Regions from separate parts of the Exiguobacterium sp. s166 genome, predicted to be linked through region 2. Evidence: predicted binding sites of a transcription regulator. Region 2 holds the regulator's gene; the other holds the start of a gene.
The links. The regulator Rex, encoded in region 2, represses fermentation and respiration genes when NADH is low (regulators of the CRP and FNR family bind a similar motif). The targets are predictions, from matches to a motif close to TTGTGAAATATTTCACAA.

Region 1 (10,598 bases), on a different contig from region 2:
ACGGTCGCCTGGGAAGCCGGGGTCACACCACTTATCGTCTTGACGAAAAAAAGTTTAGTGGATTCGGTCGACGAGTTCCTGTCGGAGATGGAAACCGTCGCCTTTGGGACACCGTATTTCGCTGTGGATTCGTTGACGGGTGACGGGGTGACCGAATTAAGAGACGCGTTGCACCCACGGGAGACGATTGTCCTGGTCGGCTCATCCGGCGTCGGGAAATCGACACTCGTCAATGCGTTGGCAGAAGAACAGCTGATGGAAACGGGCGGTGTCCGGGAAGATGATGAACGGGGCCGGCATACGACGACACACCGGGAGTTAAAACGATTGTCGAACGGTCTGTTACTCGTCGATACACCGGGAATGCGGGAACTCGGATTATGGGACGGAACAGAAGGACTGGCAGCGACCTTCTCGGATATTGAGGAGCTGGCGGAATCCTGCCGTTTCCGGGACTGTCAGCACGTAGAAGAACCAGGCTGTGCTGTCCAAGCCGCTTTGGCAGATGGAAAGCTGTCGCGCGAACGGTGGGACAGTTTCCTGAAGCTGAAACGTGAAGTCGCTTATGCAGAACGAAAGCAAAATGCAGCTCTTCAGGCAGCAGAAAAAGAGAAGTGGAAAAAGATTCACAAACAGGCCCAGGCACGGACGAAACTGAAGTATCAAAAACGATGATTTTATTTAAAATCACAAAGGAACGACACCTTTCTGACGAATCAGAGAAGGTGTCGTTCCTTTTGTTGAAAAGATCTTTAATCACGGTCAAAATCGATCGTACCCGTCAAATCTTCAAGACGTTTCAAATCATTTTGAATGACCTCAATGTCACTCGGCTGCTGTTCGCGCAATTGTTTTGTCCCGACCGGATGAACGGTCGCATGTTCATGTGGATCGAGCGAGATGGTCCGGTTCGAAAGACGGTCGTTAAAGTAACGGTCATGTGATACGAACAACAATTCACCCGGAAAGACATCGAGGGCGGCTTCGATTTGTTCGCGGGTCGTCAAATCAAGGTAGTTGGTCGGCTCATCGAGAATCAACAGACGGGCACCGGAAAAGTAAAGGCGTAAGAACGCAATCCGGCACCGTTCACCCATGCTTGCTTCAGTAATTGGTTTATATACCTGATCCCGGCGAAATAGAAAACAAGCGAGCAGCGTCCGGGCATCGGTCTCAGAAATCGTCGTTTCCTGCATCAACGTGTCGAGCAGAGAGCCGGAAGTCGGTAAATCCGCAAGTGCCTGCGAAAAGTAACCGACTGTCAGAGCAGGATGGCGTGTCACCGTTCCTTCCGTCGGGTTGAGCTCCCCTCGAATTAGCCGGAGCAAAGTCGTCTTGCCGGAACCATTCCGACCGATGACGGCAATCCGGTCGCCTTGTTGTATGGAAAAACTCAGTTTTTGAAACAATGTCCGGTCATCGTACGAAAAGGAAACGGCGTCCAGTGCAAGCAACTGCTTGGCGGCAAACGATGCCGCTTCAAAGGCTACATGAACGGAGGACGGGGATTCCGGTTTAGCGACACGGCGGTCGAGCACCTGCTCGAGTTGTTTTTCTTTCGCCTTAAATTTTTTAGCTTGTTTTGCTGCTTTTTTCTTGGCGTAAGGATTCCGTTCACTGGCGTGAGCGACAGCTTGCTGATGCCAATTTTGATACTGGGTAATCATCCGTTTGAGTTCCTTTCGCGTTTTTTCCTGCTTTTCATACTCGCGTTCCTGCGTCAGGCGTTCCTGTTCTTTTTGCTCACAATACGCTTGGTAGTTTCCTTTATACCGCGTTGCCTGACTCGGAGTCAGTTCAAGGACAGCCTCGGCTGTCGCATCGATAAAAGCCCGCTCATGTGACACATACAGGATGGTAAGCGGCGTTTGATGCATCCAGTGAATCAACCAATCCAGCGTATCCGAGTCCAAGTGATTGGTCGGTTCGTCGAGCAGAATGAAATCCGGCTGTTGGACCAACAGGCAGGCGAGTTGAATGCGTGTCTGCTCGCCGCCGCTCAGTGTATCGAATGGGTGTGTCCAGACGTGTTCCGGCAATTGCACTTCTTTTAACGCCCGAGCGGCGTCTGTCTCAAGTGAAAAAGCATCGAGATCGAGCGCAGCTTGGTAGTTTTCGAGTGACGATGAGTGGAGAGCCGCTTCCCTTGCTTCGTAACGTACTCGGTCAGCCTGTTCAACAAGCCGAATGGCCGGTGTACTGGAAGTGAGATGTTGGGCGACATGTCCAACGTTCGTATAGCCGCGGAAGATGTTTCCTTCCGTCGGCTGAAGCTGTTTTAAAATCAGCTGGAAGAGTGTCGTTTTACCGACACCATTGGAACCGACCAAAGCAATATGCTCACCGGGACGGATGGAAAATGACACGTGTTGAAACAACGTCTGTTGTGGAAGATCAAAGCGTACATCATGAAAAGATAAGATTTCTGCAGGCATATGTTCAGCTCCTTTTGGGTTCATTTCAGCATTGATGAAATGAAAACACACCATCCGAAAGCGAGCGGATGGTGTGCAGGAGGGCAGATCAAAGAAGGTATATTCCGAATGACGGAAATACCGAAAATGAGCAGACTCGTAGCGTCAGTCATCCGCAACTCATTGCGAAAGTGATGAATTCTTTCATCATTAGACAGTAGCGAGTGAATGCTTCATTTCGGTATTGTACCTCCTATTCATAGACTATGTGTTCAGTGTAGCAACTTGTCGTCAGCAAGACAAGTAAGAATCAAGCAATACTTGAGCCGCAGCAGCTTCCTCTGGATTTGGCGGCAGAACATCCGCTAATGGATAATCGAGACCGAGCGCTTCCCATTTGTAGACGCCAAGCTGATGATAAGGAAGTACTTCGATCCGTTCGACATTACCGAGTGTCCGGATGAATTCACCGGTCTGGCGCAGGAACGTCTCCGTCATCGTCAAACCGGGCACGAGAACGTGGCGGATCCAGACGGGAATGTTCCGTTCTGCCAACCGTTTGGCAAAGGCAAGCGTATTGGCATTACTGCGCCCCGTCAGAATCCGGCAGGTCGCATCATCAATATGCTTAATGTCGAGTAACACGAGATCCGTGTAATCGAGAATCCGGTCGATATTTTTAGGGACGACCGAACCGGCTGTATCGATGACGGTATGCAAGCCTTTTTGTTTTGCTTCCCGAAGTGCTGCTTCCAAAAATTCCGGTTGGGCAAGGGGTTCTCCGCCGGAAAATGTGATACCACCGCCTGTTGCTTCAAAAAATGATCGGTAACTTTCCGCTTCTTCAATGATTTCCGTTGCCGAGACGGAACGACCACATCCGAATTCCCACGTATCCGCATTGTGGCAGTATTGGCAACGTAAAGGACAGCCTTGCGTGAAGACGATGAAGCGAATACCCGGTCCGTCGACCGTGCCGCAGGATTCAACAGAATGAATCGTTCCGATTGTCATAGCCATTTCAGTCCTTTCTTTCAGTTAAAGTGCACCGTGGAACGTCCGGTTGATGACGTCGATTTGCTGTTCGCGGGTCAACTTGATGAAGTTGACGGCGTAACCGGAAACGCGGATCGTCAATTGGGGATAAAGTTCCGGATGTTCCATCGCATCGAGTAATGTCTCCCGGTCGAAGACATTGACGTTTAAGTGATGTCCTTTTGAAGTAGTTCCGCCCATGTAGCCGTCAAGCAGTCCGACTGTATTTCGAATTCGTGTCGGTTCATCTTTCCCCAGTGCTTTCGGGACGATGGAGAACGTGTAGGAAATGCCGTCAAGGGCATGTTCATACGGTAATTTCCCGACGGAAGTCAATGCGGCGACGGCACCCTTCGTATCCCGACCATGCATTGGATTGGCTCCCGGTGCGAATGGTTCACCAGCACGTCGTCCGTCCGGCGTATTGCCGGTTTTTTTGCCGTAGACGACATTTGAAGTAATCGTCAAGACGGATTGAGTCGGTAAAGCATCACGGTACGTCGGATGTTTCCGGATTTTTTCCATAAACAGTTTGACGAGATCAACCGCCATCTGATCGACCCGTTCATCATTATTTCCGAATTTCGGGAAGTCACCTTCGATTTTAAAATCAACCGCAATTCCGTCAGCATCACGAATCGGGGAGACTTTAGCGTAACGAATGGCGGACAGGCTGTCGGCCACGACAGAGAGTCCGGCGATACCGCAAGCCATCGTCCGTAAGATTTCCGGATCGTGCAACGCCATTTCGATGCGTTCGTAACTGTATTTATCATGCATGAAGTGAATGACGTTCAATGTATTGACATAGAGTTCCGCCAACCAGTCAAGCTGACGGTCGTAAGCAGCCATGACCGTTTCATAATCTAAGACATCATCTAAAATCAAGTTCGTCTTTGGAGCAACTTGAATTTTAAGTTTTTCATCCATGCCGCCGTTTAACGTATAGAGCAATGCTTTTGCTAAGTTCGCCCGTGCTCCGAAAAATTGCATTTGCTTCCCGATTTTCATGGCGGAAACACAGCACGCGATGCCGTAGTCGTCGCCATAAATCGGCAACATCAGATCATCATTTTCATACTGGATCGAACTGGAGAGAATCGACATCTTGGCACAAAATTCTTTAAAGCCGCGCGGTAGTTGTGTGGACCAGAGGACCGTCAGATTCGGTTCTGGAGCCGGACCGAGATTGACAAGTGTCTGCAGGAAGCGGAACGAACTTTTTGTCACGTTGGAGCGACCGTCCTCACTCATCCCGCCGATTGATTCCGTGACCCAGGTCGGATCACCGGAGAATAAATCATTGTAGTCCGGTGTCCGGAGGAATTTGACGATTCGCAGCTTCATGACAAAATGATCGACAAGTTCCTGGGCAGTCTGTTCCGTCAAACGTCCTGACTGTAAATCGCGTTCGATATAGATATCAAGGAACGTCGAGACGCGGCCGAGTGACATCGCAGCCCCATTTTGTTCTTTGATTGCAGCGAGGTAAGCAAGGTACACCCATTGGAACGCTTCTTGGGCGGTTTCCGCCGGACGGGATAAGTCGCAGTCATAACGTTGACCGAGCTCGGTCAGTTCTTGTAACGCCCGAATTTGTTCGTTCATCTCTTCACGGTCCCGGATCATCGATTCGGATAAGAAGCCGCCGCGGTCTTTTAAATCTTGTTTCCGTCCTGCAATCAAGAAGGCTGTACCGTACAGCGCAACACGGCGATAGTCTCCGATAATCCGACCGCGTCCATAGGCATCCGGAAGACCTGTGATGATACCCGCTTTACGGGCAGCACGCATTTCAGGCGTATAAGCATCGAACACGCCTTGATTATGTGTTTTACGATATTCACTAAATGTTTTTGTTACGAGGGGATCGGCTTGGAAACCATAGGCTTCTAAAGCATCATTGACCATTCGAATCCCGCCGTTCGGATGAATGGAACGTTTAAATGGTTCGTCGGTTTGCAGACCGACGATTTGTTCGAGTTCGCGGTTGAGGTATCCTGGACCGTGTGACAGAATCGTTGAAGGTATCGAAGCATCGACGGCATAGACGCCACCACGTGAACGTTCTTCACTTGTTAAATTCATGATTTGTTGCCACAGTGTTTCCGTAGCCACGGTTGGTCCTGCAAGAAACTGATCGTCTCCCCGGTATTCTGTCCGGTTTCGACGGATGAAATCAGCTACGTCAATTTGATTGTTCCATGCGCCTGTTTCGAATTGTTGCCATGCTGGTGTTTTTTCAAGTAACATCACGAACACTCCTTTGTTTTTAAGGTGAACAGTCCAAGATACATCCCCTATGTGAATAGTGTAACAAACATTAGGGGGGAAGAGTTTTACATCCCGGTGAAAGCGTAAAGGACTTGAAAAACGTTGGTACATAAGGAATCCGTTAAATGTGTACCAGTGATTGGAATATGCTTAAAAAACAGAAAAAGGGCGAAATAAAGCCATATTTTAAATTCTGTATCACTATTTTTATATGTATCTAAACAAGACAGTTCGAATCGTGATAAAAGTCACACCGGGTTATCTTGTATTTTTATGACGTATCGTTGACAATGAAAAAGGGAATATAGACCGTGGAGGTGCATAAAATGGATTTTTCGATGTTGGAAGACCGTGCCGATTATAGAGCAGGTGATTGGGTGACGTTAAAAGTATCGACTGAAGGAACACCGCGAACGGGAATGATTACGGAGTTTGAGGAAGACGGCTTTTGGATTCGTTTTGAAGATGACTTTGATTTTGAAGACTTCATCGGATATAAAGAAAAATACTTGGTGAAGCTGATTCGTCGCCCGAATGATGTCCGATCCGATTACCCGGTGCTCAGTCAGTTTCCGAAACTGGCGGATGAACTTCAAGACCGGGTCATTCAAGGGTTTGATATTTTGACGGAAGAAATAAAGAATGACCAGGAAGTGGTATATCACATCCGGCTCATCGACGCAGGGAACGAATACACACAAACGTTACGTGGTCTGCGTGACGAAACGACCGATCAATTTGAATATGTCACAGAATGATGCAGAAGAGAGTAGGAGAATACACGTTATGGACTTTATGAAACCTTTTATTACAGAAGCATGGGAACGCGCCCGCTTCGAAAAAATGATGCCGGTTCAAGAACAGGCGATTCCATTATTACGCGAAAGAAAAGATGTTTTGGTCGAAGCACCGACCGGGACCGGGAAAACATTAGCATATGTCATTCCTGCATTAGAATTGATTGATGAAAATGAACCGCATATCCAAGTCGTGATTACAGCACCGACACGTGAACTGGTCATGCAGATCCATCAAGTCATTCAACTGTTTTCGCAAGGAAGCGGCATAAAATCAGGTGCCTTCATTGGTGGCGTCGAACTCAAACGCCAGCATGAACGATTGAAGAAAAAACCGCAAATCATCGTCGGAACCCCGGGACGACTCGTCGAACTGATTGATTCTAAAAAAATGAAGATGCATAAAGTAAAACTGATAGTTTTAGATGAAGCCGATCAAATTTATGAGAGCGGCATGAGCGCGTCGGCAACACGAATTGCCAACAGTGCACTGCGGGATCGTCAGCTGGCCTTTATCTCGGCGACATTGCCAGAACGAACAGCTGAATGGGGAAAAACATTATTTGCGAACGAGCCTGCACGGATTAAAGTAGAACGTGTCATGAGTACGCAAGTGAAATTCGGTTATATCGAAATGTCACGCCGTCTTAAACCGGAATACTTGCGTCGCCTGGCGAACATGCAGGGAGCGAAAGTATTGACGTTCATCAATAACCGCTCATTCCTTGGACCGTTAAACGGCGAACTCAGTAAATTCTCATTAAAATACCGCATTCTTGACGCCGAAAAAGGAAAACGGGAACGGATGGAGACACTCCGTTCGTATAAACGGGGCGAGTTCCCATTGCTCGTGACGACGGGCCTCGCAGCTCGTGGCCTCGACATCGAGGCGGTTACCCATGTCGTCCATTATGATTTACCTGAGTCATTCGATGATTTCGTTCACCGTTCTGGACGGACAGGACGCGGGAATGCATCTGGTATGGTTCTTGCCCTTGTCACGGATCACGATTTGAAACACCTGAAGACCCTGACTAAGCAAATGGGTGTGGAAATGGAAGAGATGGAAATTTATCGTGGCGAAGTGATTCCGAAACGGGAACACACGGAACCCGAAACAATCAAACGACCGGCGAACCCACACCGGAAAGGACCGACACGATGAAAAGCGAGCGAAAAATAATCCCTTTTCCAACGACCGTATCGGAAGCGGAGATGAATACGGCGCTTAAGAAGATGTATCAAGAAGCCGCAACGGCCAGAAGTACAGACTGGGTGGCCTTCATCGAAGAAATCGCAACGGAAGGACGTTGGTATTTGAAAGACGCTGAACTGTTCCGTGATTTATTCGTAGATTGGGCAATTTTCTATGAAACCGATGAACAAGGGAAAACGCCGCACGGCCGTTTTTTAGAACAGGTCAAGGAAGACATGTCACCGAGTCTGTACCGTGCGCTGAGAGGTTTGGCGGATCCGGTTCCCTCGTTGTTTCTTGTTGAGGAAGAGCGGGTCGTCGACATCATGTCAAAACAGACGTATCAGACGGAGTTAGCAGAAATTGAAGTCGAGCCCGGTGATTTGTTGGTCGGTAAACTTCTTTATATCTCGGGGAAATGGCGTTTTGCGATTGCTTACATGAAAGTCGCCAAAGCATTAGTTCCGGAAGTCCGGATTCTTTTAGCTGATTTCGTAGACGAAGTAGGAGAAGATGCCTTGTTACGTCAGTATCCCGAATTTTGTGCCGAGTTGATTGATTTATTACTCGATATTGAAGAAGGAAACATCGCACCACGTCCAGAATAATCAAAACCGGCCTTTCCGAATGTTTACGGAAGGGCCGGTTTTTTTGGACAGGTACACTCATTCAATCTCGGAACGATAAATCCTAACCCCATTTTTATCTTGATGTTTCACACGATACATTGCTAAATCGGCCTGTTTGAGCCATTGTTCTAAATCAGTTTCCGGATCGTGGCGTGCGACGCCGACACTGGCAGAAACGCGTAGCAGTTCTCCGCGATAATGATAGGGTTTCGACAGCTGATTCAAAAAGACTTTACAGCGTCGTCTTAAGGAAACTTCATCCTTCGCCGAGGTCAGTAAAGCAAATTCATCCCCGCCAAGCCGGTAGACGGATTCGTCGGCGGATAATTCGGACGCAAGACGTCGTGCCACTTCTATCAAGATATAGTCTCCGGTTTCATGGCCGTACGTGTCATTAATTTGTTTGAAGCCGTCCAAGTCAATCAAAGCCAGATAATTCAAGTTAGATGTTTTTTCATTAAACATTTTTTCTAAAGAACGGCGATTGCCGATGGGCGTCAATCCATCATGATAGGCATGGTATTCGATTTGCTGTTGTCGTGCCATTCGCTCTGTCACATCATGGAGAATCAGGAAGTGACCAACGGCAGTATCGGCTATCTTGATAGGAATCAGAATCAATTCGAATTGTTGATTCGCTTCATTTTGATAATGATTTTTTTTCGTTTTCAAGGCAGTCTGAACATGTTTTAATTTATCTGTCAAATGATCAATTGTCATGGCGGGGAGACCCAAAATTCGTTGAGCAGCCCGATTCGCAAAAATGGGTTCTTGAAGCTTATTAAAACGAACGATGGGGTCAGGGTGTCCGAGGAACAATGGGATGACTTGTTGTTCACTTGCTTTAATTTGTTCTGTTCGCCGCTCAACCCGTATCGCCAACTGCTCATTCCGGGTATCTAACTGATGGACGATGGATGTATGTTGCCGTGTGATGAAAATTTGGCGGACAATCAATAACAATAAGATGACAAAGACATCCCGTTTTTGTCCGTCTTCATCGAGGAAATAATGAAAGAATAACGGCAAAGATAACAACGGTAGCCAAGCGCGTTGGACGATAGATGATTTGTTAGTCCCTTCAAAGATGTGATCAATGTGCCAAAGGATGGCCGCACTTTGGGCCAAACGGATAAGAATTGGTGAGAAAATCAGATACTGCATCGTGAACGCCGGAAAGTAGACGGATGATATTTCGTAAATTCCACGAATGAAAATTGATAAAAAGAGCAGAAGCAAAGTTGTTCGTGATACCCAATGCGTGTCCTGGATAAAGAAAAAATAAAAGAAGACGAACAAACCGAGTGACGTGTTGATGATGACGACAAGTGAGTATGGAAACGGATTGACTGCAGGATTAACCAGTTCATTCAGAATATGAAACGCAACAAGTGCGAAAAAAATGACCAAAATGATGGCATCCATAAAAGCCAAGAGGTGTTGACCAAAACTTTTTTTAGATGCAATCCGGTAAAAAATAGCATATAAAAACAAGTAATGGGACAACGAAAACAAGACCATGCTGTAGAGTCCGGAAAAGCTTTCAGCAGGACTGAATAAATGAATTGTTTCTAAGATCGATCCGATGACAGATAAACATAAAGAGCCAAGAGTGAACAACCAAAAATTTCGTCTTGGAACGATCAGAAGCTGTTCTTTTTTATAGGCGACCAGGATAAAAAAAGTAATCAATACCAACGATAGGTATTGTAGGATTTGCTCAACGATAAGATTTGGAATCGATTCGTTTGCAGAAGCAATTACCATCAAGACCGTGGAAATGATCAGTAAGGGTGGAAACCATTTTATGAAATAGGGAGATTGCTGCACGAAACTGCCTCCTCACATGAATTGGTCTGTCTTTTTCTCATCATACACTGCTTTTGTCCGGTTCATGTGATTCAAAAAAATAAATCGTATCCGTCCGTCATGTTGACGAAAGGATACGATTTATAAAAAGGCAGGATTACTTTTTGTAGCTTTCGTACGCTTCCACTTTTTCGGACAGGTATGTCCAGTATTCCATCAACTGATCGACTTTTGCTTTCGCCTGTTCGATTTGTTGATAGAGATCGTTGACCTGACCTAAATCACTCCCGGAAGAAGCCAGCTTCTGTTCAAGGGATTCGGCATGAAGTTCGGCTTCTTCAATTTGAGACTCAATCGTTTTCCAGTCGAGTTGTTCTTGATAACTCAATTTCTTAGGAGTCTCGGCAGGCGGTGTCTCGACAGGTGTAGCGTCTTTGACGACAGG
Region 2 (10,598 bases):
TGACAAAATCCGGATCATCACGCAGTTGGATTTTTTTATACACGCGTTCACAGATCGCATAGAGTGGAATGAGGATGATCATAAGCGCCAACCACATCTGCCAAAACGGACGATCCATCGTCGCTACCATCAGGACGACAAAAATTGTATACAGGATGACTTGATAGATGATCCAAAAACGCCATTGTTTGGTTGCCAATTCTTCTCCGATATATGATTCAAGAATCCGGCGCTTTTCGACTTGATACCGGTAATCGAACAAAAAGTAAGTTGCCGGGATCAGTAATACCATTAAACTTGAGTCAAACAACGTTGTCAGGATCCCGACACCGATGAATAGTAACATGCTCCAAATCATTTTTGTCCCTAAGATATTCTTATCCATGTAAGCCAGCGTCAATTCGTGTAACCGTTCGTCCCGTGCCGTGCGCATGATGTTCTCTCCTTTAGATGTCATTCTTCCAGGTCCTTCACATGCTTATGCACTTCCTGATCACTGATGAAGTCAGGATCTCCCGACCGCGCCATCTTCTTAAACAGCCAATCGGTCGCAAAATAAATCGGAGCGAGAATCAAGATGATCCAAAACGTCATCTTCCATAAAGACATACCTTTCGTTTCGAGTACAACCATGAGCAATGAGCCATATAATACAATCTGAATTCCGAGCCACAGCATCGATTGTGTCATGACCTGATCTTTGGAGAGATACCGTTCTAAAATCCTGCGTTTTTCCAGCTGAAACGGGACATCAAAAATCAGATAGACAAGCGGCAACAGACCGAAGTAAAGTGCGGAATCCATCGTTTCCGAAAAGATGCCGAGCGTTGCCGCCACGGCCGCCATCAGCCAGCCGCTTTTTTGCAGTTGACTCTTATCGATATAGGCAAGCGTTAGTTCATGTAACCGTTCGTCCCGTGCCGTTTGCATCTGACTTTCCTCCTTCATCCCTGCTGGATCTCTGTTTCACTGATATAAGTCGGATCAATCTGTTTAGAGCGGTACATCAAGAAACGCCGGCAAAGCCAGTAAAACGGAATGACGAAAAGACACAGTCCAAGCAAAAAGACCGTGCTCGAACGATTAGCCGTGAGAACAATCAACGCAGCCAGCGCTCCGTATTGAAACAGGCCGACGCCGACATGCAGACGGAACAGACGGTCTGCTGATTTTTTTGACGTGTGACGGGCAACGATTTGAAAACGGCGGCGTTGCATCACTACATCATATATGAAATACAGAATCGGAATGATTAAGGCAAGCAACGGTCGTTCGATCATATTGCTGACGAATAAAAACAGGGCCAGGACACCCCATAATTTAGCGGTCGTTCGTTGATGCATGTTTTGATAGAGCACCTTTAATTCGGTTTGTTGAACCGTTACAGTTTCCATTCGGGCACGTTCCTTTCGTTTGTTCTCTACTGTCATATACTTACATTTTACCAGTTATGTTTCAAAAAAAAAGAAACTTCTGCAAAAGAAGTTTCTAGGCCGAGACCTGGATGATCAGATAGATGACACTGTATGCAACAATGGCGAGCGGAATCATTGCGACACCGATCAACCAACCGTTCTTATCCCGAATTCCGAGATACAGAACCAGACAGCCGACGATGAAGGCAATGAGTGTAGTAAATGGATTCATACGAGTTCCCCCTCAAAAAATAACCTATAAAGAAATTTCCCATTCCCGGAACTTGATAAACACCGAAAGCCTTTCTGTAACACACTGCGAAAAAAACAGTGTCGATCCCGGTGAAGCTTTACCGGAACCAACACTGCTTTCAAATCCTTACTTCTTCGTGATGACGACTTTCTTCTCGACGACATGGCCGCCGAGGTCTTTTAATTTCAAGTTGTAGACGTTTTGACCTTTTTTCAAGGTAACAGTCTTGTAGATTGTTTTCTTGAAGGCACGCATTTCATACGGTTCTTTGAACGAACGGCGGTATTCGGCATTACCGTTCAGATCAAAGCGTAACTCATCGTAGTTGTCGCGCAGGACGATCGTCATCTTAGCTGTTTTCGTTTTGCTTGAAACCGTTTTTGGTGCTGTCACACGGATTGTCGGACGCTCCGAGTCGATGATGACTTGACGGCTGAAGGCAACACGATTACCTTTTCCATCATAGGCTTCGACTTTAAACGACTTCACACCATCCGTCGTATACGTGATGTCATGGCTGAATGCATAGTGTTGTTGAACCGCATCCCAGCGTAATTTAACGGCTTTTCCGTTAATTTTGAATGATTTGACGCCAGTCTCATCAGAAACGTTTCCTGAGACATTCACTTGTTGTGATGTCGTTAAGCCCAGTGCTTCCGGTGTATCGATCTGGACATTCGGAACGGCTTTATCGACACCTGATGTATTGACGTTTTTCTTCACGCTGTTACCGGCATAATCTGATACGACGAACGTGACTTTCGCCCGGCTTGGCAGATCCGTCAGCGTGTAGTTTTTAACAGACGGAGCGAGCGGCTGTTTCAAGACACTTTTTCCGTCGACCAGGATATCGAATGAAGCGACACCCGTTCCTTGGTCACCGGCTGTCCAGGAAACTGCTTTTTTGTCAGCATCCCATTTAACAGTCGCAGCCGGAATTTTCGTATCGATGTAGATCGGGAATAGAGCCGTCTGCCATTTCGCATTCGGATAATCGACGACCGATTTCACTTGGTAGTAGTACAGACCATCTTTGACTTTTGAACCGTTGACCGTTCCATCCCACGCCGCATTCGTCACCGGTGTGAAACCATCTTCCGATCCGCCATCGTAATAGTTTTTGATGACGTCTGACTGCGTTTCGAGTTTGCGGAGTGTTGATTTATTGCGGTCAAGAATCGAGTACTCGACTTTTTTCGCATTCCGTAAGAATGACAGGACCGGGAAGGCCTCATCGGCACTGCCGTCACCGTTTGGTGAGAACGAGACTTTTTCTTTAACGACGTCGCCTGCAGCATTCGTTCCGAGGAGGTTGAAGTTATCCTTCACTTCTGTCGCAAGACCTGTGACGCCGTAGAACGTGTTGTCATCGTAGAGTGGTGCATCAAGGATTGGTGCTTTGTCCCATGCTCCTTTGAAACCAACGTACGGAACTGTCAACTCAGGATTTTTGCTGTTCGTATCGATCAGACGGACGAATCCTTCGACGAAGTAGCCGTTTTCGAAGATTGACTCAAGCGGTGCACCGTTTGCCCAATCGACTGTATCTTTTAAATCAACCGTAACGTTGACTTTTGTTGTACTCTTCGCGTTAATCGCGACTGAACTTGCTTTCTTCGAGCCGACCGTGAAGGAGATCGGGAACGTGCCTTTGTTGGCGTCAACCGCATCAACTGTTCCTTTTTTGAATATACCGTTGGCTTCCAGGAAATTTTGACCTTGGACGGCGAGATCCGATTGGACCGTTCCGGCAAGTTTATACGTCAACTTCTCATTGCTGTAGTTCTTCAGGTCTAACGTGAAGCTGAACTTGTCGCCGACTTGTTTCAAGGCGGCTTTTCCTTCACCCGACTTCGTTTCCGTAACGACGACCGGTGTTTTCATCGCCGCACGTAAGTCCATCAGTCCGGCACCTTCACGACGCGGAGAATAATAGTTACCGGTTTTTGCTTCCGCATTGTATTTTCCTTTATCGAGCTGCGGACGTGACGTGTTCATTAAAATCGTCTTCGCGAGTTTGACACGTGTCGCTCCACTGACCTTGAAGTCCTTGTCGATCCGCTGCATGACGAGTGCTGTTCCACCGGCGACGTGTGGTGCTGCCATCGATGTTCCGCTCATGACGCCATATTCGTTATCGTTGAGTGTTGAGTAGATTTTCCCGCCCGGTGCCGTGATTTCCGGCTTGAAGTCAAGGTTCGGCGTCACACCCCATGATGTGAAGTCAGACATTTCGCCTGCGACCGGGTTTGGTGTCGAGACTGCTTTTCCGTCAAACGTCACTGTCAATGCCTTGCCGTCTTTCGCTTTCGCTTCTAGTTCGTTTCCGTCGGCAATGCTTAACGAGACGAGCGGAATCGTAGGTTTATTAAGTGCCATGCTGACGTAATCGCCATGATCGACACGTCCGCGGACGATGACACCGGCCGCGCCTTGTTTCTCGGCTTCCGCTTGAATCATGCCGTAGTTGAAGCTGCCGTTCCGGACGACGAAGACGACTTTATCCTTGACGTCTTTGCCGGCATAGTTCGGTTCACTGCCGTCACCAACATAGACGACATCCATCTTCTCTTTATCAAAGACCGCAATCGGATTCGGCGAGTCTTGTTTCTGATAAGCGAGGTAACCTGCGTCCTGCCCGTCGACCGTCAATGCCATTCCTTCGAGTGTCAGCTGTGTGTTTTCAACCGACGCGACTTGCAGCGATTCGCTGATTAAGCCCGGCGAGCCGACGACACCGACGTCTGGATTCGACGCGTACGGGTTTCCGGCGCCGCTTCCGGCGAATGCCGAGTTCCCGGCTGAAATTGCACATAAAATACCGTTGTTCATCGCATTGACGATTGCTTTTTGTTCCGGATCATCTTTTTGGACGAAGGATGCCGTTGAACCAAGACTCATGTTGATGACGTCTGCTCCTAGCGCAATCGCATCATCAATCGCTTTGATATAGATATCACTGAATGTCGACGGCATCCCTGGATCATTGCCGAAGACCTTCATCGCGAGGAGTTGTGTTTCCGGTGCAACCCCTTTGATTCCACCGTTCGTTTCATCGCCGTTGGCACCCACTGTACCGGCGACGTGCATCCCGTGCATCGAAGCGCCTGGCCCAAGATCACGGATTTCGCTGTCATGATCCGCATAGTTATAGCCGTACGGTACTTTTTCCGTGAAGTAGTTTCCTTTTAAACCTTTTGACGATTTAAAGCTTTCGACTTTTGACGACGTCAAATCGACTTTCGTCTCCGGACTGAGGACCATGTCCTTGTGCGTCGGATCGATTCCCGTATCGATGACGGCAACGATCGTTCCTTCCCCTTTATAGCCGTAGTCCTGCCATGTCTGCTTCGCATTGACCATGTCTTTACTATGTAACATGTTTGGTGTTGCGCCCTTTTCGACTTCCGGACGCGCATATTCGTGTGCGATATGTACGTTTTTGACCCCGCTTAATTTTTTCAGTTCCTTGATTTTACCATATTTGACTTCCCCGCTGAACCCGTTCAATACGGTCGTGAAGCTTTCTTTATACGAAACAGAAATGTCTTTTTGGGCAATTGCCGCTTTGACTTCCTTCTGTTTGTTGACGATTTGATTCTTAAGAATAATTTTTTCCGTGTTGCTTAACGTGCTGTAACGCTTATTTTGTGCCTGCGCGTGTTCAATCGCTGCTTTTTGATCGAGCTCGACGACAATCCGTACTTTTTCGTTTTGACTGTATGACTTTTCTTGACCCGCTTTTTTCAGTGAGAGTGCTTGTGGCTTTTGTACATCCACTTTTTGTGATGACACGTGTCCCTCAGCATGAACTAGGCTGGAAGATGTCATGAGGGCAGCCGCCATCAGAGCAATCTTCTTTTTCTTCATTCCTTTTCCTCTTTTCCAAAAATGTAATGTGGAGCAAAAACGTATTAAACGAAAATTCTGTATTTTTAGTTTAATTAACTTTCGCTTAATATACAATTTAAATTTGGTGCTTTTTAAAAATATTTGTTTGTTTATTACATCACAAAATGAATAAATCCTTATATTCCCTTATCTATTTCTTACAGGTGAATAAAAAAGGACAAAAAAAACCTTGGTTTCCCAAGGTTTCGGCAGGTAAAGCAATATGGAGACTATCGGGCTCGAACCGACGACCTTTTGGCTGCCAGCCAAACGCTCTCCCAGCTGAGCTAAGCCCCCGTGTGTTTCTATAATGAGTATACCCATTGCTGTTCATTTTTTCAATATAAAATTAGACCGCTTACAAAAAAATCTCCCTCACCTTACCGGCAAAGGAGAATCTTCCGTTATTTGTTCAATTCACGCATCATATCTGCCTGTCGTTCGAGTTCAGCCTGTTGCTCCAGGATCAGCACTTTTTTATACGTCCGTGCCGAGATGATGATACTGATTTCATAGAGGATGAACAAAGGAACAGAAATCATCAAATGCGACGTAATGTCGGGCGGTGAGATCAACGCCGCGATCACGAACAACGCAAAATACGCATACTTCCGATTCTTCCGCATGAAGAACGGCGTTACGAGTCCGAGCCGTGTCAAAAACATCGTCACGACTGGTAACTGGAACAACAGACCAAACGGAATCGTCAACCGGATCAGGAAACTGAAATAGTTCTCGACACCGATGACCTGTTCAATCCCAAGCTCTTGTCCGAGTTCCGTTGATACTTCAAGTAAAAACGGCAACAGCCAAAAATAAGAAAAGGAAACGCCCGCGAGGAATAAGAAAAACGTCACGGGAATGTACGTCAACGTCGCTTTTTGTTCTTGATCGTGCAGACCGGGACGGATGAACGCCCAAAGCTGATACATCCAAAACGGGGACGCCAAGACGATTGCGATGATGAACGCAAGATTCAGATATAACATCAATGGATCAACGACGTTAAACGCATTTAAACCGATTCCGAGTTCCTTTAAGTCGGCCTGTAAGAAACGGACGAGCGGCCGGACGAGCGGAAAGGCTGCGATAAACATGACTACCACGATGATGAGCGACCAGATGATCCGCTTACGCAGTTCATCTAAGTGCGATGTCACACTCTGTTCTTGATCGATCGCCATGATTCACTCACTTCTCTTTCATTTCGTCCTTTTTATCCTTATCATCTTCCATGATGCCGTGTGTCGCACTCTTGAACTCTTTTAACGTTTGACCGGCCGCGCGGCCGAGTTCCGGTAATTTCTTCGGTCCGAAGATAATGAGGGCGACGACACCGATCAAGGCGATGCTTGCCGGTCCAATACCAAGTGTTAACGGGATTAAGTTTTCCATTATGATTTCACTCCTTCAGCTGATTGCGAATAATGCTTCATGAAATAGACGAGCGACTGCAGCTCGATTGACAGATCGATGTGATGCACCCGGACGTGGGCCGGGACATTCAACCGGGCCGGTGTAAAGTTCAGAATGCCGGTCACACCGTACTCAACTAACTCATCCGCTACTGACTGCGCGAACTGCGACGGTACCGTCAAGATGGCGACATCGACATGGTTCGCTTTGATTTGTTCTTTCATATCCGAGACGTGATAAATCGGAACGTCCTGCGTCGTTGTTCCGACCTTGTCTTCATCGGCGTCAAACGCGATGACGATACGAGTACTATTATTCTTTAAAAAGTTATAATTTGCAAACGCTGTTCCGAGATGTCCGACCCCGATTAAGGCGACATTCGTGACCTCGTCTTGGTTGAGTGTCTTTCGGAAAAATGTTAACAAATGTTGAACGTTATAACCGTACCCTTTTTTCCCTAACGCCCCAAAGTAGGAAAAGTCACGACGGATCGTCGCAGAGTCGACTTTGACCGCTTCGCTGAGCTCTGCTGACGAGACGCGCAGCTTGCCGGAGTTATAGAGACTTTGGATAAAACGATAATATAACGGCAGTCGTTTCGCCGTTGCTTGTGGTATTTTTGTGTCTGGCCCATTCATACTGCAGTTCCCCCTTCGGCCACGTTCTGACGTGGCACCCAAATCAATGCAAAGAATTCTACTCTCCTTGATTGTAAACCACTTCACATAGAGTAACAAATATTATATTCGGCAGGATTTTTCGTGATAGACTAAAGGGTGGAAGGATGGATGGATATGATTCTCTTACAAGTAAACCAACTCTCAAAATCATTCGGCGTAGAGCCGATTTTAGACAATATTAAACTCGAAGTACAGGAACGGGACCGGATTGCCCTCGTCGGACGAAACGGTGCCGGAAAATCGACACTTTTAAAAATCATCGCCGGGGAGCTGTCACATGACTCGGGGGAGATCATGAAAAGCAAGGAAGTCCGGATTGGTTATCTCGCGCAGGACAGCGGACTCGAGTCGAACGAATCGATTTGGAACGAGATGCTGACCGTCTTTGAGCATCTGCAGGATCAGGAACGGGCGCTTCGTCGGATGGAAATCGAAATGGGCATGGAGCACATTTTAAATGATCCGACTGCCTATGACCGTCTCCTGAAAACGTACGATCAAGCGCAACACGACTTCTCGGAAGCCGGCGGCTATCAGTTCGAAGCCAACATCCGCTCTGTCTTACACGGGATGCGTTTTTATCCGGACGATTATTCCCGCCGGATTCAGACGCTTTCCGGTGGACAGCGGACCCGGATTGCCCTGGCGAAGATGTTACTCCAGGCACCGGAACTGTTGATTCTCGATGAGCCGACCAATCACCTCGACATCGATACGTTGTCCTGGCTCGAAAGCTACCTGTCCGGTTACCGTGGTGCTGTCCTGATCGTTTCCCATGACCGCTATTTCCTCGATCAAGTCGTCAACGTCGTCTATGAATTGTCCCGGAACGTGTCGCGGAAATTCACAGGCAACTATACGAAGTATCTCGAACAAAAAGCGGCACTGTACGAACAGGAAATGAAACAGTTCGAACAGCAGCAGGAAGACATCGCGAAGATGCAGGACTTCATCCAGCGTAACATCGCCCGTGCGACGACGACGAAACGGGCGCAAAGTGTCCGCAAGCGTCTCGAAAAAGTCGACCGGATCGACCGTCCGGACGGTGACGAACGCAGTACGGTTCTGTCATTCCCGATTGAAAAGCAGAGCGGCAATGATGTGCTGCAGGTCAATCAACTCGCTGTCGGCTACGAAGAAGCCGTCTCGAAAAACATTACGTTCCGGCTGCAACGTGCGGAATCACTGGCGCTTGTCGGACCAAACGGAATCGGCAAGTCGACGTTACTGAAAGTGCTTGTCGGCCGTCTGAAACCGCTGTTCGGTGACTATCGTTTCGGTACTGGCGTCTCGATTGGCTACTACGATCAGGAGCAGGCGGAACTGAACGACCGCAATCGGGTCATTGATGAAATTTGGAACGAATGGCCGTTGATGCGCGAACAGGAAGTCCGGTCCGTTCTCGGGCAGTTCCTGTTCAGCGGCGATGATGTCTTCAAGCTCGTCCATGAATTGTCGGGCGGTGAACGCGGACGTCTGGCGCTCGCGAAGCTGAAGTTACGGAAAACGAATCTGCTTGTGCTGGATGAGCCGACGAACCACCTGGATCTTGATTCGAAAATGGTCCTCGAAAATGCACTTGTCGATTACGAAGGCACGTTACTGTTCGTCTCCCACGACCGTTACTTCATCGACCGCGTCGCGACACGTGTCATCGAGATGAGTACAGACGGCGTGACCGATTACCTCGGTGACTACTCGTATTATATGGAGAAAAAAGCCGAGAAGGAAGAAATCGCCCGCCTCGAAGCAGAAGAAGCGAAAGCGATCAAAGTCGCTTCGACGAAGACGATTGATAAAGAGGCGCAAAAAGAAGCGCGCAAAAAGAAACAACAGCTGGAGAAGCTCGAACAAGAAATTGAACGGTTGGAGAACCGGTCGGTCGAAATCGAACAGTTGTTGTGCGAACCGGAAGTCTTTAATGATATTCCGAAAGCGACCGCCCTTTCGGCAGAACGCGATCAGATTGATGTCGACTTGCTTGATTTGATGGAACAGTGGGAGTCGTTCCACTGATGCGCTCGAAAAGTTATCTGATCAATCTGATCCAAGGACTATTGTCCGGTGTCCTCTACTTCGTTCCGATGTATGCGGACTACGTCTCGGCTTTCATTCGTCCGGATGCGTTTAATGCCGTTTATCCGTTGTTTATCCTGATTTCCTGTATGATCGGTCTTGTCATTCAGACATGGAGCGGACTGTTCATCAGTTTATTATCCGGTCTGATCTGCACGTTGCTGACGATTCAGTCGTTCGTCGAACTGAATGATCCGATGATCATCATGTATTACGGTGCCGTCTCCCCATTAGCGGCCTTTTTAATCAGCTGTGTCGGGATTTGGGCGCTCGCCGTCCTGTTTTATCTACTCGACGGTTTCCAGTACAGTAAACGCCATAACATGGAGTAAGCAACAAAAAATAGACGAGGGAAGCAGACATCGAATCTGCTTCCCTCGTCTATTTGGCATGACTTTATCTTATTTCGTTGGACGGGTAATTGTGAAGATATCACCGATTTTCGCATAATCATTGCCGGCAAGACGGGCAATTGCTTTTAAACCGTCGGCATCAATCCGGAACGACTCCTCGAGTTCATCCGCGACATGATACCGGATGACTTCGCCGATTAATAAGTCAGCTGTTTCCAGTTCAATGTGTTGTGACAGTTTCAGCTCAAACCGGATTTTCGCTTCCGCGACCGCCGGGACATCAATCAAATCGCTGTCGATCAGCGTAAGATTCGTCCGGTTCAATTCACTTTCCCCGTAAGCAAGAGGTGCTGCCGTTTCATTGACGGCTTCGACAATCTCTTCACTGACGATATGGATAACGAACTCTTTATTCAACAAAATATTTTTAGCGGTGTCTTTTTCGCCCTGATCCGTCTTTTGGACGGCAATCAACAGTTGCGGCGGATGGCTCGAAGCGACGGTGAAGAAGGAA

Region 1: a site for Rex is predicted at 5,752-5,769, ahead of pflB (formate C-acetyltransferase). Genes of this name have one in related genera too.

The regions. Positions count from the first base shown of each region.
Region 1 is NZ_JACSMU010000005.1:48,758-59,355, reverse strand. It holds gene rsgA (ribosome small subunit-dependent GTPase A) at 1-675, shown strand, start outside; gene abc-f (ribosomal protection-like ABC-F family protein) at 753-2,435, opposite strand; gene pflA (pyruvate formate-lyase-activating protein) at 2,706-3,428, opposite strand; gene pflB (formate C-acetyltransferase) at 3,453-5,702, opposite strand; gene KNP93_RS11745 (hypothetical protein) at 6,050-6,481, shown strand; gene KNP93_RS11740 (DEAD/DEAH box helicase) at 6,510-7,685, shown strand; gene KNP93_RS11735 (hypothetical protein) at 7,682-8,323, shown strand; gene KNP93_RS11730 (diguanylate cyclase domain-containing protein) at 8,381-10,174, opposite strand; gene KNP93_RS11725 (ABC-F family ATP-binding cassette domain-containing protein) at 10,311-10,598, opposite strand, start outside.
Region 2 is NZ_JACSMU010000008.1:6,859-17,456, reverse strand. It holds gene KNP93_RS13950 (hypothetical protein) at 1-433, opposite strand, end outside; gene KNP93_RS13945 (hypothetical protein) at 454-930, opposite strand; gene KNP93_RS13940 (hypothetical protein) at 945-1,394, opposite strand; gene KNP93_RS13935 (hypothetical protein) at 1,489-1,647, opposite strand; gene KNP93_RS13930 (S8 family serine peptidase) at 1,795-5,538, opposite strand; tRNA gene KNP93_RS13925 (tRNA-Ala) at 5,784-5,856, opposite strand; gene tatC (twin-arginine translocase subunit TatC) at 5,964-6,743, opposite strand; gene KNP93_RS13915 (twin-arginine translocase TatA/TatE family subunit) at 6,751-6,954, opposite strand; gene KNP93_RS13910 (redox-sensing transcriptional repressor Rex) at 6,954-7,613, opposite strand; gene KNP93_RS13905 (ABC-F family ATP-binding cassette domain-containing protein) at 7,770-9,671, shown strand; gene KNP93_RS13900 (hypothetical protein) at 9,671-10,063, shown strand; gene KNP93_RS13895 (flavin reductase family protein) at 10,133-10,598, opposite strand, start outside.